DNA from 4 places in the uncultured Rummeliibacillus sp. genome. Region 3 is predicted to be linked to each of the others. Evidence: riboswitches for the same ligand, from Rfam matches in the RefSeq annotation. Region 3 holds a riboswitch; each other region holds the start of a gene.

Region 1 (6,009 bases), on a different contig from region 3:
TAACAAACGGAAGCTGTTGGCATAAGTGAGCCCGTAATCATATTACTCATGCTAAGTCCTTCACCCATAGCTGTTTCAGTGAATTCCCAGATTTTCTTATTAGCAGTAATATGAGTGCATGTAGGGATTTCATCATTATGTTCCCCTCCCCATCTACCAACTGGACGGAAGAATAGCCCAAACCGTTTATCATCTGCGAAATATTCTTTTAAAAATTGAATGAGATCGCCAGTTTCTTGTAGATTATCTTCATCGAAGTTGACACGAATGGTCATATCAAATTGTCCATCTACTTCTCTTATTGTTTTTAGGTTTTCAATAATCCTTTCAAATGTACCTTGACCGCCAGCCATATGACGACGACGATCATGAACTGCTTGAACACCATCAATTGTCACCATGTATTGGCGTACTTCCCAAGAAAGTAACTTTTCAAACACGTCTTTTGTTAAAAAGAAACCATTTGTAACGATATCAGCCGAATAATCAATTTTATATTCTTTTGCTTCAGCCATGAACGTATTTGATAATTCTTCTATAATCCCTAATTCGAGGAGCGGTTCACCACCGAACCAGCTAATATGTAAATTATTTAATGTATTTGCTCGTTCCTTTACTAGAGCTTTTACGCCGTTTTTCGTTTCATCTGTCATTTTTCCACGTGCAAATGTTTCATAACAATACGTACAACGGAAGTTACATTGTTCTGTTGTCATCAGAATAAGGTGCAACATATCAGTACGGTGCATCGATTGGTGCAAATATTCAGCTCTTCTTTTTTCATCTACGTTTTCTGGAACGATAAATCCATTTTCGAATAAAGCATTCTTCACATCACTATCTAAAGAATCTGTACCAGACCTTTTTAAGGACTCCATAACCTCTGCTTTTTCTTTATCTGTAAAATCAACAATAGCACCCGTATAGCTATTGTATAAAATGACACCACCATCATCTGTTTTAGACAATGCATTAAACTTTGATGGTACATATCTGTTGTTATTCTCCAAAATTCACAACCCCCTTGTTCAATCATTTTTATTCTTTTTCTAACACTTCTATTCCCAAGATGTACTATTATTTTTTCTTTAAAAATAGCAAGATATTAGAAGTATAAAAATGAACAGTTAATGTAAAAACTACTTCATCATTAAAATTAGGAGCAGTTAATAATATCTTACCATAAAACTAGATATCAGCAATTCCAAATTGTTTTAAATGTTAGTAATGCTTCATTTATTAGAAAGATTCAAACGATTCAAGCTAAAACTTTGCAAAATTCAGAAGCAAGATATTATTAATAAGGCCAATCTTATTTTATGATTCCCCTTGAAAAGTCCTTTCTCTTATGACTGCCCCAAATCTCTTTTAATTCAAAAATTTGGTGTAAAAAATAGTAAGGTACCATCTCTCCATCTTCAACCATTTGCATTAGTTCCTGCTGTTCTACCCATTTAACAGCCTGTACTTCTTCTTCCTGTAATTGTAGTTCTTCAATGTTTACATCTTGGGTAATCATATAATAATCATCAAATCCATTAGGGAAATTTATCGTAAATCGTGGTCTTTCATTTGATAGGTTAATAACTAGTCCTAATTCTTCCTTTACTTCCCTTTCTGCCGCATTTTGACTAGTATCTCCCGCTACTGCAGAACCAGCAGCTGATAAATCCCACATATTTGGCCACCCTTTTTTCCAAGGCTGTCTTTGCTGAATCAATAACTGATTTTCGCTATTAAAAATACAGACATGGACTACCAGATGATAGTCTCCTTCATCCATTTGATCCCCTCTTCTATGTAATCTTCCGGTTAGTCTACGATCTTGATCATAAACATCCCATAATTCATCTTCATTTTCATCTCTTGTCATAGTGCATCCTCCTTTAGAAATTAAATTCCTTATGCAAAAAATTTTATTAACCAAACAATACTATAAATTAGGATACTAACTAAAATAAATCCTGCCATAAAATATGAAAAACTTTTTAGCAAACATTTACCTACTTCGTAAATAGTTGTTGCTAATTCATCAACTATTCTTCTCATCCCCATATCCCTCCCTAGCTAAGTATATCGTAAGGTCTTATATATTTTATAATTACCTGTTATAACACAACTAATATTTATGACATTGCAATCCTGTAAAAAAAGTGGTATCATTCCATTAAATTAAATATTCACTTATTTCAATATTTTCTTTGAAGTAAGGATAGAGGAGCAAAAACCATTAGTACACAATTGGAGGATAATGAGATCCGTTGATGATTGTGAAAAGGGGGATTTGCCGAAGTGGAGAGAACCTCATTTTTCTCGAAGCTGGTTCTGTTGTTGAATAAATACAGAACTGTCATGTAGTTATCTATATGGAGGGCTATCATACGCACAGAAATGAAACTGTTTCTACTGCAACAACGTAGCCTCGTTGTTGCTTTTTTGCGTTAACTTACTAATTGCCCTTCTCCCTCTAGTTTATTTATATAAAATAATGAAGGATGTGGAGAAGTATGAATTTTGGACAAATTTTAACGGCTATGGTGACACCATTTGATCAGAAAGGTGAAATCGATTTTCCTGCTGCAGAAAACTTGATAAATCATTTAATCGCAAATGGCACAGATGGGATTGTAGTGGCTGGAACAACAGGTGAATCTCCTACACTATCTACAGAGGAAAAAGTAGAATTATTTAAATTTGTTGTGAGAATAGTGGACGGAAGAGTTCCTGTTGTAGCGGGTACAGGATCTAATAATACAAGTGCTTCAATTGAATTGACAAAACAAGCTGAAAATGCTGGTGTCGATGCAATTATGCTAGTCGTTCCTTACTATAACAAACCTTCTCAAGAAGGATTATATCAACACTTTAAAGCCATCGCTGAAGAAACAACACTGCCAATCATTTTATATAATATTCCTGGCCGCAGCGTGATTAATATGGCAGTCGATACAACTGTACGCCTAGCTCAAATTCCTAATATCGTTGCGATTAAAGATGCTAGTGGTAACTTAGATGCAATGGCTGAAACCATTAGCCGAACACCCGAAGATTTTGCAGTATATTCTGGTGATGACAGTTTAACATTACCTGCACTATCAATTGGTGCCACAGGTGTCATTTCCGTTGCATCACACATTATTGGCAACGAAATGCAAGCAATGATTTCAAAATTCAAAAATGGCAATACAACAGAAGCTGCTCAAGATCATCGTAAGCTTCTACCAATTTTCAAAGGATTATTTGCCGCTCCAAACCCATCACCGGTGAAAGCAGCATTGAATATTAAAGGAGTCCCAGTTGGTGGCGTTCGCTTACCTATTATTCCTTTAAATGACGAAGAGACAAGCGCTTTACAAGAAGTATTGAAAGTAGTGGATGAAAAAGAAGAAATAACATTATAAGTAAATCTTCATTTACTATTATTATTTATATTCAACATTAAAGCTCACGCGTATCAAATAAGATAAGCGTGAGTTTTTTATTTGGAGTTTCAAAGTTCGAAAGCATCGATGAAACTTATTCTCTTGTATTTACATTCCTTTTATCGCTTGCCACTTACCACCTTCAGACATCTGTCACACTTTTCAAATTGACGAATATACTGATGATGGAAGCCTAAGAAAAGGATTGATAAAAATGCAAAATAACTATAATTGGTATCCATGTACACATTGCTATTCACAAACCCAGGGTTATTATAATTGGTATCCATCACCTCATGGGTATCAACCTGTTGCTATGCCCTACCCACAAACTTCTACGCCTCAACTAGTAAGTACACCTATGAATAATAATGAGTCAATGTTGTTGAGAGATTATGGAAAGAATCCTTTCGCTATCAATATAGCAAGCGCTACTAAACTAAACAATACGTATCGTACTGCCCTTTGGACAGGTAAACATTTACAACTAACACTTATGAGTATTGAGGTTGGTGATGATATAGGATTGGAAATCCATCCTCATATTGACCAATTTGTAAGAATCGAAGATGGGCAAGGTGTTATTGTAATGGGCGATAGTAAAGATCAACTAACTTTCCGTAGAGAAGTTCATGGTGATGATGCTTTTATCATACCTGCAGGAAAATGGCATAACCTCATTAACACAGGCAACAAACCTATTAAACTATATTCAATCTATGCTCCTGTTCAACATCCGTATGGCACAGTTCAACAAACTAAAGATATTGCGAAAGCTCAAGAGAAGCATTAAAAGGCAGTTGGAAGAGTTAAACATCTTCCAACTGTTTTTTGTCGTATTCATTTTTCGATAAATCTATCCTTCAGCCTACGAATAGTGACATGCACAAAGTATTTCACTACAATGAACATATAGAGATTGCAGGAGGCATATGTAATGCATTCATTAATAGATATTGGTTTAAATTTAACAGAAAAAAGTTTCGCAAAGGATTCAAACGAAGTAGTAGACCGTGCAATTCAAAGCGGGGTTGGACAGATGATCCTAACAGGTTCAAGCGTTAGCGGAAGTGAAAAGAGTCTTACAATAGCAAAACAATATCCCAACATTCTCTTTTCTACTGCAGGAATTCACCCACATGAAGCTAGTGAATTTACACAAGATTCGATTCTAAGCTTAAAGCAATTAGCCCAACATCCTGAAGTGGTAGCAATCGGTGAATGCGGACTAGATTTTAATCGGATGTATTCATCGCAACAAATCCAAGAGAAATGTTTTGAAGCCCAATTAGAATTAGCAAGAGAGTTGGACATGCCACTTTTTTTACACGTTCGCGATGCACACGAACGGTTCGTGGAAATCATGGAAAACCATTCAGATCTTATCAATAAAGCAGTAGTCCATTGTTTTACTGGAAATACAACTGAAGTCAAAAAATATGTATCGATGGGATTCCATATTGGAGTAACAGGCTGGATATGTGATGAAAGACGTGGACAAGATTTACAAGAAGCAGTGAAATATATTCCCCTCGATCGTTTGATGGTCGAAACGGATGCCCCTTATCTAACACCAAGGACTCTTCGTCCAAAGCCAAAACACGGACGTAACGAACCTGCTTTCTTACCCTATATTGCTGGTGAAATCGCTAAATATATGGGTGTATCCGCTGAAGATATAGCAAAACATTCCGTTGAAAATACTAAACGATTCTTTCAACTGTAAATAAAAAAGCCTCCATTTGGGGGCTTTTTGTATCTTAATCTACATCTCGGTATCTTACAGTTAAACCTTTTAAAAACTTCCGTGCAAAATTATCGCCGCATTCTTTATAATTTCGATGTCCAGGTTTTCTTAAAATAGCACCTAATTCACCTTTTGATACTGCAATACCGCCATCATCAAGAATATCTAGCATATCTTCTGTCTTTAGTTGTAACGCCACTTTTAGTTTCTTTAATAGCATATTATTAACATGATCTTTCGCATTGTTCGTAGGAACTGTATTGTTTGATTGGCCTGGTTTTGATTGTTGAGGTCCTCTTTTAAAAGTGATAAACCCATTCAAAAATGATTCTAACATTCGATCATTGCATTTAAGATAATCTTCTGTTTCTTCAATTTCCTCTTCTGTCAATTTAGTAAGAATTTTTTTCACTTGTTCCTTTGTAAGTTGTACACCACCAAGTTTAAAAATTTCCACCATATCTACATCTTTAATATCAAGGGCATATCTTAGTCTAATTAAAATATCGTTATTTTCCATTTAAAAACCTCCTATAAAACATATCGCCATTTTTTCAGCAGAACATACTAGTATTTGTTCTAATAATCAAGTATTATAAAATAAAATGTTGGAAATAAAATCCAAAAGATGGTGAATAAATAATGTCCCAAATAGAAGTTTATCATTATGATGCCTTTACTACAAAGCCAGGTAAAGGAAATCCCGCTGGAATTATATTAAATTCCGAGACATTAACAACAGAAGAAATGCAATCAATTGCAAAATCAATAGGTTTTAATGAATGTGCCTTTACCTTATCATCTGATATTGCAGATGTTAGGATTCGATATTTTACACCT
Region 2 (6,009 bases), on a different contig from region 3:
GAGTTTTTAGAAGAAAAAGCTGCTGATACACATGAATTTAAGCCGGTGACAGTAACTCAATCAGTGGAAAGCTTATTGGGTGTAACGGATGATATGTATAAAGTAGAAACAGAAAACGGGACATTCTGGTATGACTCATTGGATGTAGAAAATGTCCAGACTGCAGACCCAATAGTTAAAATTGAAAGAACTGATGATTTACAATTAGATTATGAATCTAGTGTTGAATGGGAAGAGTCAGAAGAATTGCCAGAAGAGTTGTTAGAAGAAAGGGCAAAAATATTTTTAGAAGCTATTATTGGCAATATTCATGATAAATATATACTTGAAGATCAACTTCAAGAAGATGAAGATATTGAATTTTTAAATGAAGAAGATTTAACAGAAGAAGAACGTCAATTTTTTGAGGAACTCGAAAAGATGGAAGCAGATGAAGATGAAGGTTTAGATGAAGATGATGAGTTTAACTTTGAACCATTCACAACATTCACGTTTATTCGCCATTATGAAGGAATTCGTATGGATGAATATTCCATCCATGTAAATGTCGGTGTTTATACAGGTGTAATTCGTGATTGCTCGATTATTTTACCTGACGAATCACAATTATTAGCGATGAATATGGAGCCTGTTGTGTCTATAGAAGTAGCTAAAACAATTTTTAAAGAGCATTTACAAATGAAACTAGCACGTACGATAAATTATGAAGACGAAGATGAAGATGTAACTTTATATGGATTAGATTATGTAATGGATTTCCCTCAAAACAGAAGAATAGAAAGAATCGATGCAACTACAGGTGAGGTTTATTACGAATTCTCAGATGTTCTAAGAGAAGGATAATAGTAAATAAATTTATTTGAATGAACAATGGATTTCCGAAAACTATAAATCTTAAAAATAATTAGAAAATAAGAATTGACAGAAAAACACTAGTATTGTAGACTGTTCACAACAAGTAAATACGACCTCACTTATTGGTGAGGTAGAGGCGCGATATTTATTAGTTCTTGGCGGAGTTAGAGAGAGCGGTGAAACCGGGAAGAAGGAAATGTTGCCGAAGTTTGTAATAGATCTCGATATTACATGCTGGGCTTGCAATGAATAATTGTAAGACTGTCTCAATAAGCTACCCTGGTTTATTGAGTTGAGCTATCTCATTTTGGGATAAAAGTGGAGGATTTGGGACTAGATATATTCTGGAACCTGAGTTCAACTCAGGTTCCTTTTATTTTTGTATCGAAGTACCTGTATGGCCAATGAATAATAGAATTGGCTGAACGGGTAGATGCAAAGATTAGACATTTAGCTCTTTTTCTACACATAAGGGAACTGTTTTTAAAGGAGAGGGAAATATGAAAAAGACATGGACATTATTAACTGGTGTTTTATTAATGGCCATCCTTGTATTAGCAGGATGTGGCACAGGCGATTCTAAAAAGTCGGAATCATCAGGAAATGGTGAGGAACAAGATACATTTACAGTAGGTATGGAAGCAGGATATCCACCTTTTAACTGGACACAATCAGACGATTCAAATGGTGGTGTTGCTATTAAAGGAAATGCAGAATTCGCAAACGGCTATGATGTGCAAATTGCGCAAAAAATCGCAGATGGTTTAGGCAAGAAATTAGTTGTTGTGAAAACAGAATGGGATGGTCTTGTACCAGCACTAACTTCTGGGAAAATTGATGCCATTATCGCCGGTATGTCACCAACGAAAGAACGTAAACAAACAATAGATTTCTCAGATATCTACTATAAATCTAATTTAGTAATGGTTGTAAAAAAGGGTAGCAAATATGATGGTGCAACATCAATTACTGATTTCAAAGGTGCGAAGGTGACGGCTCAGTTGAACACTTTCCACTATACAGTTATCGATCAAATTAAAGGCGTTAAAAAACAAACTGCAATGGATAATTTCCCAGCAATGCGCGTTGCACTTGAATCAGGTAAAATTGACGGTTACGTTTCAGAAAAACCTGAAGCTGTTTCAGCAACAGCAGCTAACGACAAGTTTGCAATGGTAGAGTTTACTGAAGGCGAAGGATTTAAAACTTCAGAAGAAGATACAGCAATCGCGGTTGGTTTACAAAAAGATAGTGATTTAACAGATAAGATCAATGAAATCCTTAAAGGAATTTCAGAAGCAGACCGTGAACAAATCATGGATGAAGCGATCAAAAATCAACCAGCAGCTAAATAGTTATATTGAACTTAAAGAGCTACCGATTGTGATTATTGCAATTGGTAGTTCTTGTTATGCTTTTAAGGAGGAGTAATAATGAGCTTAGAATGGTTTATCAATATCATTACAAATAACTGGCCGATGTTCTTAAGAGGCGCTTGGATGACACTGGTTATTTCAACAATCGGGACTATTATTGGCGCATTAATCGGCTTGATTATTGGCGTCATTAATACAATTCCAAAGGGCAATGGTGGAGCTAAAAAGTGGCTCTTGAAAATTATCAATGCTATTTTAACAATTTATGTTGAGTTCTTCCGTGGCACACCTATGATTGTGCAAGCAATGGTCGTTTATTACGGATCAGATTTGTTGTTTGGTATTGATATGAATCGTACTTTTGCAGCAATTTTTATCGTATCGATTAATACAGGCGCTTATATGGCTGAAATTGTTCGTGGTGGGATTATGAGTATTGAACAAGGACAGTTTGAAGCGGCTCGAGCTATAGGGATGAACCATTGGCAAACAATGATTCATGTTGTGTTGCCACAAGTAATGCGCAATATCTTACCTGCAACAGGAAACCAATATGTTATGAATATAAAAGATACGTCTGTATTAAATGTAATTGGTGTGACCGAATTGTACTTCCAAACAAAATCTATTGCAGGAAATAACTTTCGATACTTTGAGTCATTCTTTGTAGCATGTGTGATTTACCTAGTAATGACGATTATTGTTACGCAAATTTTGCGATTCTTTGAACGTAAACTCTCGGGTAATGCAAATTATCAAATGTTAGATGACGCTACATATATCCGTAGACCGGAACAGACGAAATAGAGGTACAAAGGAGAGAAAAAACTATGGAAACCATTATCGATATTCAGCATCTTAGTAAATCCTTTGGTACACATGAAGTATTAAAAGACGTTAATTTTTCTGTTAAAAAAGGTGAAGTAGTATGTGTTATTGGATCATCTGGGTCAGGAAAGTCAACACTTTTGCGTTGCATAAACTTGCTTGAAACACCAAGTGGCGGGGAGATTTTTTATAAAGGTAAAAATATTCTAGCAGATAAGCATAATCTTAATACGTTTAGAACGCATTTAGGAATGGTATTTCAACAATTTAATCTATTTAATAATTGTGACGTATTAAGTAACTGTATCCTTGGGCAAACAAAGGTTTTAAAACGTTCAAAAGAGGAAGCTAAGGAAGTAGCTATGAAATATCTAAAGGTAGTTGGTATGGATCGTTATTTAAATGCGAGACCTAGCCAATTGTCAGGTGGACAAAAGCAAAGGGTTGCGATTGCTCGAGCTTTATCCATGCAGCCTGATGCATTATTATTTGATGAACCAACATCAGCGCTTGACCCTGAAATGGTTGGAGAAGTTTTAAAGGTTATGAAGGAATTAGCAAAGTCCGGATTAACCATGATTATTGTTACGCATGAAATGGAGTTTGCAAGAGAAGTTTCGGATAGGATTGTATTTATGGATAAAGGTGTAATTGTTGAAGACGATACCCCTGATGAAGTGTTTAATAATCCGAAACACGAACGGACGAAGGCATTTTTAAACCGCGCTTTAAAATAAAAATAGAGCTGTCATCTCACGTTTTGGGTGACAGCTTTTTCTGTATGATCCTTTGGAATTAAAATAGATATATGATATCAAATATTGGCCTATTTGTAGAAAACATGTTAATAAACCTTACATAAAAATCAGAAAAATTAGACAAATAGGTGTTATACTATTTAGTAGAGAACTTTATACATAGGGGGTTGAAGATATGATCAACACTGAAAACGAAAACCTTAATGTTTCCACTTTGATGAATGAATTGAAATTTGAAAATCGAGAAATGCAAAATGTTATGCAAAAGTTACAGAAGATTTCCATGCAATCCAAAATACTAGCATTGAACTCTGGTATTGAAGCGGCTCGGGCTGGAGAAGCAGGACGTGGATTTTCAGTAGTTGCAAAAGAGATTAATAAGTTTGCTGCTGCCAGTATGGATGCAAGTAAAGAAAGTGAAGAAATTATTAAATCTATTCAACAAAAGGCAAATGAAATAATTGCTGTTCGAACAGTTGACATTGCATATGATACGATTGATAAAATTGATCGTAATTTGTTTGAACGAAATTGTGATGTACAAGCGTGGGCTACTTTTGATGCTGTTAAAAATGTCATAGCTAATCCAACACTTGAAACTAGAGAAGAAGCACAGGCCTTATTAAAAAATATATATGAAATTTACGAAGTGTATTTTGAACTGCTAGTAGTTGACCTAGACGGTAATATTATAGTCACTGCGAAAAATCAAAGTGAAGTTGGCAAGAGTATGGCTAATCGGGAATGGTTTAGAGAAACTATTAGCAATAATGATGTATATGTAACGGATATGTATTATTCTGAAGTTGTTCAGGGATATACGATGGGGTATTCATGTCCAATAAGAGATGAACATGGTCAAGTTAGGGGTGTATTTTCTACTCGCTTTAACTGGGATTTTATATATGACATTATTGACAATGTTAAAATTGATGAATCCTCTCAATTATATGTTATTAACAAAGAGGGTATTGTAATTGCATCAAAAGATAGAGAGAATGTTTTGAGTAAAAATTTGAGTGATATGAAGGCGGTTCAAAAGGTTACTAGTGGAGCTGATAACCGTGGATATGTGATTGAAAACAATCAAATTTGTGCATATTGTTTAACTGAAGGGTACAATGCCTATAAGGGGAAAGGCTGGTCTGTTATTGTTATTGAGTCGATATAGTTATTATATTTTTTAATTAAAAGGCGAACAACTTCCACCAGTTGTTCGCCTTTTGGTGAGTTCTTTCGATTTTTTAAACCAAAGTATTATTAATCTACTTTTGCCATTTCAATCACTAAAATGTGTGCTGTATTTTCGGCTTTGATATGAATGTTTTCTTCTACGATTTCTAAGCCATCACGTGCTTCAAGTGGAACATTATTTATCGTAGCCTGACCTTCTATATCTACAAGATAAGCTTGGCGTCCTTTGGCTACTTCAAAATTAATTTCCTTACTAGCTTCTAATTCTATTGCATATAAATTAGCATCTTGGTTAATTTGAATTGGTGCGGTTCCATTCTTGTTTGAGACCATATGGAGCCATTTATTTTTGCGTTCATCCATTTCGAATAAGAACTCACCATAATGTGGAGTATGCCCATGACGATCTGGTAAAATCCAAATTTGAAGCATTCTTAGTTCTTCATCACCCATATTATGTTCGCTATGGAAAACGCCTGTCCCAGCACTCATATATTGGACTTGCCCTCGTGTGATGGTATGTTTGTTTCCCATGCTATCTTGGTGTGTAAGTGCGCCTTTGACAACATAAGAAATAATCTCCATATCACGGTGAGGATGAAGGTCAAATCCTGTATGAGGTGCGATTAAATCGTCATTTATAACTCGTAATGCACCAAATTGAATGTTTTTTGGATTGTAGTATTCTGCAAATGAAAAATGGAATGTACTGTTTAACCAACCTAGGTGGCTAGTCCCCATTTGTTGATGGTCAACTTTTCTAAGCATAATAATCTTCCCTTCAAATAATTATCTTGAAAATATCTTTAATTCGAGATAATTTTATAAGCAATTTTATAATTAGTCAAACCTTTCAACTTAATATATATATAAAGATGTCTTATAAGGTTAAATTCAACTCATAAGACATCTTTTTCTTACTCTTTAATGAGATCGTATGTAATACAAATTGGTTTTTTTGTACGAGGATCTAAACCAATAAAAGCATCAATATTAAA
Region 3 (6,009 bases):
TAACATTTGGTATTATTACAACTGTAAAAGGGACAATTAGTGCAGAGTTAATCCCTGCATCTAGACGTGGAGAAGGTGTTAGTTATTTCTCACTTGCTATGGGGGTAGCGATGGTATTTGGCCCAGTAATCGGGTTGAATTTAGCAAATCATAATATGTACACTCTATCTATTATATTGTGTATTATTTTTGCAGCTATTAATATCTTGTTAGCGTTAGTGATAAACGTTCCAAAACTTGAGCCAGTCACTAAAATAGAAAAGAGAGGCTTTTCATGGAATGATATTATGGATCGAAAAACGATTCCATATGCCATCCCAACATTTTTATTAGCTACTTCTTATTCTTGTGTATCGGCATTTTTAGCCATCTATGCGAAAGAACTGAACCTAGTGGCTGCAGCTAGTACATTTTTTATTGTTTATGCAATTTTTATGATAATCTTCCGCCCATTTACAGGTAAATACTCTGATATGTATGGACCGAAAATTATTGTTATTCCTTGTATTTTGATCTTTGCTATTGGGATGTTCATCTTACAATTGCCTCTTACTGGTTTTCTAATGATTATTGCGGGTATTCTAATTGGGATTGGTTATGGTTCAGTTACACCTGTGTTCCAATCTCAGATTATCAGTTCAGTCGAGCGACATCGGGTTGGAATCGCAAACTCTGTATTTTTCAATGCGATGGATTTAGGAATGGCAGTTGGTTCTTTTATTCTTGGAATTGTTGCTTCAAATGCAGGGTATAGCAGAATGTATTTAGTAGCTATGGGAATTATTATCGTAACATTCTTCATTTATATAGGAATTACGAAAGAAAAAAGAAGACAATAGAGTTAACTAATATCTTTTGCATAGTAGTTTCAAGTTTGAATTAAAAGAATTGAAAAGTGTTACATGAAAAGACTGTAAGCAAATTGTATTTTGCTTACAGTCTTTTTTGGAATATGAATGTCAATTTAAATTAGTAAATCTTAGTGGTATTGAACTTCTTTAAGTACGTCAATAGAGTTAATGTCAATACCCATTGCTTTAGCAACGCCTTCACCGTATTTTGGATCTGCTTTATAGCAGTGGATGATGTGACGTTCTTTGATAAAGTTTTCAACGCCTTCCATATTACGAGCAGTATTTTCAAATAGACGTTGTTGTTCATCTGGACTCATGATGTTGAACAATTTTCCTGGTTGTTCAAAGTAGTTATCATCGTCTTCACGGAAATCATAGATATCCGCAGGACCTGCCTCTTCAGATGGATTTTTGTACGCAGGCTGTTCTTGCCATTCACCATAGCTATTTGGCTCATAGTGTAGTGTACTTCCTAGGTTGCCATCTGTACGCATGAAACCATCACGATGGAAATTATGCACGGGGCATTTTGGTGCGTTAACCGGAATTAAAGTGTGATTGACACCTAAACGATAGCGTTGTGCATCAGCATATGCGAATAGACGGGCTTGAAGCATTCTATCTGGTGAAAAGCTAATACCAGGAACTACGTTAGAAGGAGCAAATGCAGCTTGTTCAACTTCAGCAAAGTAGTTTGCAGGGTTACGGTTTAACTCGAATTCACCAACTGGAATTAATGGATAATCTTTTTTATACCAAACTTTTGTTAAATCAAATGGATTATCAGGATGGTTCTTCGCTTGTTCATCTGTCATTACTTGGATGTACATTGTCCATTTAGGGAACTCACCACGCTCGATAGCTTCATATAGATCGCGTTGTGAAGATTCACGGTCTTTCGCGATTACTTCTGCAGCCTCTTCATCGGTTAAGTTTTTGATACCTTGTTGTGTTTTAAAATGGAATTTAACATAAACACGTTCGTTGTCTGCGTTAATCATTGAGTAAGTATGTGATCCAAAGCCGTGCATATGACGATAATCAGTTGGAATACCACGGTCACCCATTACGTAAGTAATTTGGTGTAACGCTTCAGGAAGGTTAGTCCAGAAATCCCAGTTGTTATTAGCAGAGCGCATATTGGTACGTGGATCACGTTTAACAGCATGGTTTAGGTCTGGGAAGTGCATTGCATCACGGAAGAAGAATACAGGAGTATTGTTACCAACTAAGTCCCAGTTACCTTCCTCTGTATAGAATTTTAATGCAAAACCGCGAATATCACGTTCAGCATCTGCAGCACCACGTTCACCGGCGACAGTAGAGAATCGTGCGAACATTGCTGTTTTCTTACCTATTTCAGAGAAAATTTTTGCTTTTGTATATTTAGTAATATCGTGAGTGACTGTGAATGTACCGAAAGCACCTGAACCTTTAGCGTGCATACGGCGTTCTGGAATAACTTCACGATTGAAGTTTGCTAGTTTTTCAATCAACCAAACATCTTGTAAAAGTACAGGACCACGTTTTCCTGCAGTCATAGAGTTTGTGTTACTTACAACAGGAGCCCCAGCGGCAGTAGTTAACTTTTTATTGTTATCCTTTGTCATGAATGAATTCCTCCTTAAAGAAATTGAATTACCTCTTCGAAAACAACTATAACAGATTAACAATTGAAAGTAAATTATAATTATTCTATTTTAGTAATTTTTATTTTAAAATATGATGTATAAATTAAAATAGATTTTACAATGATGCTATAACGATTACTTTTTAATGAATGTATTACAGATAGTTTAAAAATGGTGTTTAAAATAAAAAAAAACGAATAGGAAGATTTAATTACTTTTATCGAATCTTCTCGTTGATAGATAAAATATAATTATAATTGCATATTGTAATAATTATTATTATCATTAAAATTTATGAAATGTTCATAATTGAAAATAATATTCTCGTAAAATACTATGATTTATATCTACTTATTATACGGAGAGAATAGGTATGGAAATGTTGAATTCAGTGATTTAGAAGAAAAGAAATGATTCTTAATTATTTGCCTATACTAAGCAAACAACCTGTAAGAAGGGTAAATGTAGTCTTCTTAAATCGGTATGTAATCTACATATTTTTTCTTCATAATAATTCATTTATGATAGAGCTAATTGAAGTATTTTAATGGGGGGTTCACTAATGCCGATGTTAAATGAGGCAATTGACTTTATCAAGATGTATTATTTAGAAAACAAATTGCCCACGGACCAACTGGAACGACGTCTAAAATACATCAAGCAAGATATTAAGAAGTTTGGCGTTTACACTCATACGACAGATGAACTTGCTTATGGTGCAAAAATAGCTTGGCGAAATAGTAATAAATGCATTGGGCGATTGTTTTGGCAAACACTTCAAGTGAAAGATCAACGTGGGATAAATGATGAAAAAATAATTTTTGAAAAACTTTTAGAGCATATAGAATTTGCAACAAATAACGGAAAAATAAGACCGACTATATCTATCTTTGAATCACAGAAAGTAAGAATATGGAATCATCAATTGATTCGCTATGCTGGTTATGAACAAGATGATGGTTCAGTAATTGGAGATTCTAGTTCGATAGACTTTACAAAAGAATGTATAAAATTAGGATGGCAAGGAAAAGGCGGACAATTTGATGTATTACCAATAGTGATACAAGTTGAAAATCGTAAACCGCAGTTGTTTGAAATTCCGCAAAGATATGTTAAAGAGGTGCAATTGCGACATCCAAATTTCGAATGGTTCGTTGATTTACATTTAAAATGGTATGCTGTACCGATCATTTCAAGTATGAAGTTTGAAATCGGAGGCATTACATATACAGCAGCTCCGTTTAACGGATGGTATATGGGTACGGAAATTGGTGCTCGTAATTTAGCTGATAAAGATCGTTATAATATGTTGCCAATAATTGCTGAAAAAATGGATTTAGATACATCTTCCAATGCTAGTTTATGGCGTGATCGTGCATTAGTAGAACTTAATGTAGCGGTACTTTATTCTTTCAAAGAAGATGGTGTGAGCATTGTTGATCACCATACGGCTGCACAACAATTTAAACGTTTTGAAGTTAATGAAACGTCTGAAAATCGAGATGTGACTGGTAATTGGACATGGTTGATCCCTCCTTTATCTCCTGCAACGACACATATTTTCCACAAGCCATATGATAATACGAAGAAACTACCAGGGTACGCTTATCAAAAGAATCCCTACTAATTAGTAAAAGTTATTGAAAATCGAGCGAAGTTTTGTCGCTCGATTTTTTATCTTTCTTCCATTTATATAACAATGTTTTACACATACTTTGTAAAAATAAAACTCTTTAGTATCTTTAAGAGATAGTAGATTAAATGATTATTGTCTTAGTTGTATTATAATTCCAGTATATTTACGTCTTGTTATTGAATTTACCCTGTATTATAATAGACACGTATTAAAATTATATATTGCATGCCTCATCCAATAGATGAGGTAGAGGTCGCGATATTCATGAGTATGATCGACGAGATGAAAAAGCATTACAGACTCGATTAAAAAAGGGAATATTGCCGAAGTGTTGGTAAGCTTTTTATTGCTAATGCTGGGGCTGCTATCGAAAGGTGCAGAACTGTCACGTCTAAAAAGGCGTGTTGAGCTATCTTTATCAAGGTTGATGGGGAGTTTATATACCATCTCAATTTCCTTGGATGGTATTTTTTATTTGCTTCAAACCGACCTTTCTTGCAATGAAAATCGGAAAGAGGAGAAATATGAGTATAAAAGAGACAAGCTCTAGTGAACAACAGAGCTTAAATAGAGGTCTAAAAAGTCGTCATGTTACTATGATTTCACTCGGAGGAACAATTGGGACAGGATTGTTATTGGCGAGCGGAAATTCTGTTGCTGCTGCTGGACCGGGTGGTGCGCTTTTGGCTTATGGTTTAATCGGTATAATGGTATTTTTCTTAATGACTAGTCTTGGAGAAATGGCAGCGTATATGCCTGTATCAGGGTCATTTAGTACGTATGCTTCAAAATTTATTGATCCATCGTTAGGGTTTGCTCTAGGATGGAACTACTGGTATAACTGGGCCATCACTATTGCAGCAGAAGTTTCAGCTGTTTCAATTGTTATGAAATATTGGTTCCCTGAAACACCTTCATTTATATGGAGTGCAGCCTTTTTAATAATTATTTTTGTCTTAAATTATTTATCTGTTAATAGTTTTGGTGAAAGTGAATATTGGTTTGCGATTATTAAAGTTGCAACGGTTATTATTTTCTTAATCGTAAGCTTTTTAATGATTTTCGGTATTTTAGGTGGAAATGCACCGGTTGGTTTTACGAATTTCTTTAAAGGGGATGCACCATTCCACGGAGGTTTCTTTGCGACATTTGGTATTTTCTTAGCTGCAGGGTTCTCATTCCAAGGAACTGAGTTGCTTGGTATTACTGCTGGGGAAACAAAAAATCCAGACAAAACGATTCCAAAGGCAGTAAAACAAATTTTTTGGCGTATTTTGTTATTCTATATTCTAGCAATATTAGCTATTGGGTTATTGATTCCATATACAGATGCTCGCCTTGCTAATAGCGATGATGTCACTGTTAGCCCATTTACTTTAGTATTTGAAAATGCTGGTATTGCTTTTGCAGCTTCAATTATGAATGCAGTAATTTTAACTGCTATTTTATCAGCCGGTAACTCAGGATTATATGCATCATCCCGTACATTGTGGGAATTAGCGATGGAAGGTAAAGCACCAAGAATTTTCAAAAAGTTAAACAAACGTGGTGTACCAGTTGCAGCACTTATTGCTACATTATTAGTTGCTTGTTTATCTTTCTTAGCATCTTTATTTGGGACAGGTACTGTGTATATTTGGTTATTAAATGCATCGGGGATGTGTGGGTTTATCGCATGGTTAGGTATTGCAGCGAGCCATTACCGCTTCCGCAAAGCGTTTGTTGCACAAGGACATGATCTATCTGAACTACCATACCGTTCGAGATTTTTCCCGTTTGGTCCAATCTTTGCATTTGTAGTATGTATGATTGTTGTATTAGGGCAAAATTATACAGCATTTACAGGTGGTCATATTGATTGGTATGGAATATTAGTATCTTATATTGG
Region 4 (6,009 bases), on a different contig from region 3:
GCTTCTCCGTTTGTTGCTGAGAAATTGATTAACAAGTGTTGCGTCAAAAATAGCCCTACTGGAATAATTCCAAGAAGAGAATGCAGACGACGCCAATAAAACTCTCGATCTTTCGACAAGACTGTTACCCCCCTTAGTACTTGGAAACAAGATGTCAATTTTTTGCCACGTTTTTGTAACCGGACATCTATTGACTGCTTGTTTCATAATGGTACAATATTATGACAAGTTTATTGTACTCTCATACCACAATAGCGTCAAGGAATCATGAACTTTTTATATAAGTAGTTCTTGTCTAGATTATTCTTAAATAAGTAGAGATTTCCTACTTGGCATTTGATATTTCTTTTTTAGAAATAATATAGGCAAAAAAATATGAAAGAAGGACCTTCAATGTCTACTCAACAAAAGCATGAAATAACACAATTTGGATATGAATTAATCCGTGATCACGTACTATCTTCTATTTTGGGCAAAAATGAAGAAGATATTCTATATTGGAGCGGAAAAGAATTAGCCCGGAAATTTCCACTCTATGAATTAGAAGAAGCAATCCCTTTCTTCCATGAAGCTGGTTGGGGAGATTTGACTATCGATAAGGTTTCCGCAAGTGAAGCATTTTGTACTTTAACTGGTGATCCAGAGATTCTTAAATTTGACCAACGTTGTTTTCGTCTAGAAGCGGGTTTTTTAGCTCAAAACCAACAAAAATGTAGTGGCTTTTTAACGGAATGCTATGAAGAGAAAAAAGTTAAGCAAGGTCAAGTCAAATTCCATATTAAATGGGACTTAAAAGATAAAATAGAAGAATAATAGATTAATACCACTTAGAAGATTAGCATGTCTTTAAAATCTTATATTACATAATAATCTAAGTATACGTCGGGTATTCAAAAAAATATTACTCTCTCATTGAATATTAGTGAGAGAGTCTTTTTATGCAAAAGGACTCCACTAAAACTATTTTTGTGAAGTCCTTTTAACATATCTATACATTTCTTTTTTATTATTGTGCAACCTTTTCTTTTAATGAAAGACCAAATTCCTCATGTAGTGCATTCGCAGCTTTTAACATATCTTCTTGTGGTACTACAACTGATACTTTTATTTCAGAAGTACTTACCATTTTTACTGGTATACCTTCACGATATAAACGGTCGAACATGGAAGCTGCTACACCTGGATTTGATACCATACCTGATCCTACAATTGAAACTTTTGCTAGTTCGCCTTCGTAATCTATATGATCATATCCAAGGATATCTTTATGTTCAGATAGAACTTGTAATGTATCTTGTAAATTTTCTTTTTTTACTGAAAATGATACAGATGGTTGTGTTCCTTGAATAATCGTTTGAACAATGATATCAACATTGACATGATTTTTTGCTAATGTTGTAAAAATATTAGCTAACGATCCATTATAGGCCTCTTTATAATATACTGTTAAACGAATAATATCCGGTTCAAACGCAACACCACGTACTACTAAATCTTTTTCCACTTCGATTTCCTCCTTCAAGATTGTACCTTCAACATCCTCGTAACTCGAACGAACAGACATAGGAATGTTGTGGTTTTTTGCTACTTCGACAGATCGTGGATGTAAGACACCTGCTCCTAGGTTCGCTAGTTCAAGCATTTCGTCATAAGACAATTCCTTTAACTTTCTAGCACCTTTTACAAATCGTGGATCACTCGTATAAACACCATCAACATCTGTATAAATATCACAACGTTCGGCATTTAACGCTGAAGCAATAGCAACTGCAGTCGTATCTGAACCACCACGTCCAAGCGTAGTAATATTTCCTTCGTCATCTATCCCCTGGAAGCCAGCAACGACAGCCACTTCCCCTGCTTTTAACGCATCATTGACTGCTTTTGGCTTTATGTTCTCGATTCTCGCGTTACTTGGTACATGTTCTGTAACAATACCTGCTTGCCAGCCAGTAAATGATTTTGCCTCGATTCCTAACTTATGTAATGCAATTGATAACAATGAAATCGTCACTTGTTCTCCAGTGGTCAACAATACATCCATTTCCCTCTTTGAAGGTGATTCGGAAATTTCGTGGGCCATATCCACAAGTTGATCCGTTGTTTTACCCATTGCTGATACGACAACGACAATGTCATATCCATTTTTTTTCTCACGCTGAATGCGCTTAGCAACATGCATAATTCTTTCTGTTGTTGCAACGGAAGTTCCGCCAAATTTCACTACTAAAGTACTCATCAAAACGCTCCCCCTACATCAGAATGTGTGGGCGACTTTCACAATGACTTCTAATGAAAAAAGAGCAGCTCTTCACATAAAGTGAATAGGCTGCTCTTAGCATGCACGTTCAAAAGAACATTCATGTGAGATAGCCCTCCAGAATCTATTTTTGACTCTGACAATTCTACATTTCTTCAATGTAGAACCAGCAGCAAGTTGGAATTAGCAAACTTGCAACTTCGGCGGCTTCCCCTTTCACCGACTTTCAAAGAATCTAATCATCCTCCGGTCGGGTACTATTGAAATCCGCGCCTCTATCATCACTAAATCAGTGATTTTTAATTGGTGACACTAAGATACCATATCATTTACTTCCCTTGCAATCGTTTTTCCGAAAAAAAGTCAATTATTGTCTGAGCTAGTTTTTTAGGTACACCAGCTTTTTGCAATTCATCAAAAGTTGCTTTTTTAATCTTATTAATCGATCCAAAATGTTTTAGTAATTGTTGTTTCCTTTTTGGGCCTACTCCTGGAATCTCATCTAAAATAGATGTAATAGCATTTTTTTCATGTAATTGTCTATGGAATGTAATTGCAAATCTATGCACTTCATCTTGGACACGCTGTAATAGATAAAACGCTTCACTAGTTCGTTTTAATGGAATAATCTCAGGCGGATTTCCATAAAGCAATTGAGACGTTTGATGCTTATCATCTTTTGCCAATCCAGCTATTGGTATATCTAGCCCTAGCTCATCTTCCAAAATTTCTCTGGCCACTTCCATCTGACCTTTCCCTCCATCAGTCACCAGTAAGTCTGGAAGTGGTAAACCTTCTTTTAAAACTCTCGAATAACGCCGACGAATAACTTCTCTCATTGCACCATAATCATCATGTGCATTTGCATTTTGGATTTTAAATTTACGGTATTCTTTTTTACTAGGTTTACCATCTATAAAGACAACCATGGCTGAAACAGTATCAGCCCCGAAAATATGCGAGTTATCAAACGCTTCAATTCGTAGTGGAGTAGCAATATTCATCGCATCACCTAGTTGTTCACAAGCACCCACTGTTCTTTGTTCTTGTCTCTCGATTAGTTGGAATTTTTCTGAAATTGCTATTTGAGCATTTTTTGATGCTAGATCAAGCAATTCCTTCTTATTTCCTCTTTGTGGTTGTAACACGTTGATATCTAAGACTTGTTGCAACATATCTCCTTCAATTTCTTTGGGAATAAGAATTTCTTTCGGTTTAATATGTTCCGCCTTTTCATAAAATTGGCCTACAAAAGTTAGAAACTCATCTTCCGGTTCACCATATGAAGGAAATAAAGATACATCTCGTTCAATAAGTTTTCCTTGTCTTACAAAAAATACTTGGACACACATCCATCCCTTATCTACCGCATAGCCAAATACATCTCTATTGGTAAAATCAGTTGTCGTAATTTTTTGTCTTTCCATTACAGACTCGATATGAGCTATTTGATCTCGATATTCTTTTGCACGCTCAAAATCTAGCTGTTCAGAAGCAGCTAACATTTTTTTCTGTAATTCTTCTTTAACCTTTGCGTGGCCACCATTTAAGAAATTCACAATCTCCTGAACCATATCATCGTATACCTTTTTTTCTATATCTTTTATACAAGGGGCTAGGCATTGACCGATATGGTAATACAAGCAAACACGATTAGGAAGGGTTTGGCATTTTCGTAAAGGATATAAGCGATCAAGCAATTTTTTAGTTTCATTTGCTGCATAGACATTTGGATATGGTCCAAAGTATTTGCCTTTGTCTTTTTTAACTTTCCGAACTGTCAATAATCGTGGGTGTTTTTCGTTTGTGATTTTGATATAAGGATATGTTTTATCATCCTTTAACATGATGTTGTATTTTGGATCATGTAATTTTATCAAATTTAGTTCGAGCAAAAAGGCTTCTTTATTTGAGGAAGTTACAATGTATTCGAAATCTTCAATTTCACTAACAAGTCGTTGTGTTTTACCATTATGCGTTCCAGTAAAGTATGAACGTACTCTATTTTTAAGTACTTTTGCCTTTCCCACGTAAATGATAGTACCTTGTCGATCTTTCATTAAATAGCATCCTGGTTGGTCAGGTAAGATAGATAGCTTTTGTTTGATTAAATCATTCATCAAATCACCTCTAAAAAAAACCGGGTACCTAGTAGGAACCCGGTTTCGTTTATAACCAAAAAAACTTACGCGTGTTTTTGGATGAATTCAGCTAATGCTTCTTTTGGTTGGAAACCAACAGTTTTATCAACTTGTTCGCCATCTTTGAACAATAATAGTGTTGGGATTGACATAATACCAAATTGGCTAGCAGTTTCTTGGTTTTGGTCAACATCTACTTTTACAATGTTCACTTTACCAGCTAATTCCTGATCAAGTTCTTCTAGTACTGGAGCGATCATTTTACATGGTCCACACCAAGTTGCCCAGAAGTCTACTAATACTAATCCATTTGCAATATCATTTGAAAATGTTGCGTCTGTTGAATGTACAATTGCCATTTTTATATTTCCTCCTTAATACTATATGTATCGGTAGTGTAGCATAAAAGAAATTATGAGGCGACTGTTCTGCTCACTATTGCACTATTTTAACATAATATTTTGTTTTAATAAAAATTAAAGCTCTGCAAAAGTTCACAGAGCTTTTCGAATCATTATTTTACAGCAACACTTTTGAATTCTTCGATCAACATTGGTACGACTTCAAATAAGTCTCCAACTATCCCGTAATCTGCTACTTTGAAAATATTAGCTTCAGGGTCTTTGTTAATCGCTACGATGATTTTTGAATTAGACATACCTGCTAAATGTTGGATTGCTCCAGAGATTCCGCAAGCAATATATAAATCTGGAGTTACGACTTTTCCAGTTTGACCAATTTGCAATGAATAATCGCAATAATCTGCATCACATGCACCACGTGAAGCACCTACAGCGCCGCCTAAAACTTTTGCTAATTCTTGTAATGGAGCAAAGCCTTCAGCACTTTTAACACCTCGGCCACCAGATACCACTACTTTTGCTTCAGATAAATCTACTCCATCTGTAGTTTTACGTACTACTTCTTTAATAACAGTACGTAAATTTGTAATATCTACTGATATACTAGAAACTTCACCTGAACGAGACTCGTCTTTTTCAAGTGGCGCAATGTTATTTGGACGAATTGTGATAAATACTAAGCCATCCTTTACCTTTACTTTTTCAAATGCTTTACCTGAGTAAATTGGACGGATAAATAAAGCATCATCACCTTCACCCTCAATTGCTGTCACATCTGAGATTAATCCACTTTGTAATTTACTTGCAATCTTCGGTGACAAGTCTTTACCAAGTGCTGTATGACCAAACACAATAGCATCTGGCTTTTCTGCATCTGCTACTGCAACAAATGCTTGGCTAAAGCCATCAGATGTGTATTGTTTTAAATGAGGATGTTCCACAGTCACAATACGATCAGCACCATATTGAATCAGTTCTGCACTTAAAGTTTCTACTGCATCTCCAATTAGAACGCCAACTACTTCACCGCCATCAGCAATTGTTTTTGCAGATGCAATTGCTTCAAACGAAACATTTCTTAAAGTTCCTTCACGTACTTCACTTAAAACTAGTACTTTTTTTGACATACGATTTCCTCCTCAGCAATATTAAATCAGCTTATATAACTTTTGCTTCTGAATGTAGTAATTGAACAAGTTCTTTTACTTGGTCTTGCAATTCACCTTGAAGCACGCGACCAGCTTCT

Evidence for each region. Region 3 has a riboswitch for lysine ahead of Q0977_RS15750 (amino acid permease). Riboswitches for the same ligand answer to the same signal wherever they lie in the genome.
Region 1: another riboswitch for lysine. It lies ahead of dapA (4-hydroxy-tetrahydrodipicolinate synthase); the one in region 3 lies ahead of Q0977_RS15750 (amino acid permease).
Region 2: another riboswitch for lysine. It lies ahead of Q0977_RS06400 (transporter substrate-binding domain-containing protein); the one in region 3 lies ahead of Q0977_RS15750 (amino acid permease).
Region 4: another riboswitch for lysine. It lies ahead of Q0977_RS01805 (aspartate kinase); the one in region 3 lies ahead of Q0977_RS15750 (amino acid permease).

What each region holds. Positions count from the first base shown of each region.
Region 1 covers NZ_CAKQBI010000009.1:85,209-91,217, forward strand. The annotation lists gene Q0977_RS08140 (radical SAM/SPASM domain-containing protein) at 1-1,010, opposite strand, end outside; gene Q0977_RS08145 (NUDIX domain-containing protein) at 1,313-1,873, opposite strand; gene Q0977_RS08150 (hypothetical protein) at 1,903-2,049, opposite strand; lysine riboswitch at 2,206-2,385, shown strand; gene dapA (4-hydroxy-tetrahydrodipicolinate synthase) at 2,508-3,401, shown strand; gene Q0977_RS08160 (cupin domain-containing protein) at 3,637-4,215, shown strand; gene Q0977_RS08165 (TatD family hydrolase) at 4,360-5,148, shown strand; gene Q0977_RS08170 (DUF1456 family protein) at 5,183-5,689, opposite strand; gene Q0977_RS08175 (PhzF family phenazine biosynthesis isomerase) at 5,812-6,009, shown strand, end outside.
Region 2 covers NZ_CAKQBI010000007.1:56,945-62,953, forward strand. The annotation lists gene Q0977_RS06395 (hypothetical protein) at 1-843, shown strand, start outside; lysine riboswitch at 979-1,163, shown strand; gene Q0977_RS06400 (transporter substrate-binding domain-containing protein) at 1,356-2,210, shown strand; gene Q0977_RS06405 (amino acid ABC transporter permease) at 2,289-3,038, shown strand; gene Q0977_RS06410 (amino acid ABC transporter ATP-binding protein) at 3,062-3,796, shown strand; gene Q0977_RS06415 (methyl-accepting chemotaxis protein) at 3,993-4,988, shown strand; gene Q0977_RS06420 (pirin family protein) at 5,078-5,779, opposite strand; gene Q0977_RS06425 (ABC transporter ATP-binding protein) at 5,929-6,009, opposite strand, start outside.
Region 3 covers NZ_CAKQBI010000035.1:7,655-13,663, reverse strand. The annotation lists gene Q0977_RS15765 (MFS transporter) at 1-839, shown strand, start outside; gene Q0977_RS15760 (catalase) at 980-2,464, opposite strand; gene Q0977_RS15755 (nitric oxide synthase oxygenase) at 3,054-4,112, shown strand; lysine riboswitch at 4,361-4,541, shown strand; gene Q0977_RS15750 (amino acid permease) at 4,646-6,009, shown strand, end outside.
Region 4 covers NZ_CAKQBI010000002.1:25,112-31,120, forward strand. The annotation lists gene Q0977_RS01795 (succinate dehydrogenase cytochrome b558 subunit) at 1-119, opposite strand, end outside; gene Q0977_RS01800 (DUF2507 domain-containing protein) at 394-813, shown strand; gene Q0977_RS01805 (aspartate kinase) at 1,007-2,239, opposite strand; lysine riboswitch at 2,363-2,546, opposite strand; gene uvrC (excinuclease ABC subunit UvrC) at 2,590-4,380, opposite strand; gene trxA (thioredoxin) at 4,446-4,760, opposite strand; gene Q0977_RS01820 (electron transfer flavoprotein subunit alpha/FixB family protein) at 4,916-5,890, opposite strand; gene Q0977_RS01825 (electron transfer flavoprotein subunit beta/FixA family protein) at 5,922-6,009, opposite strand, start outside.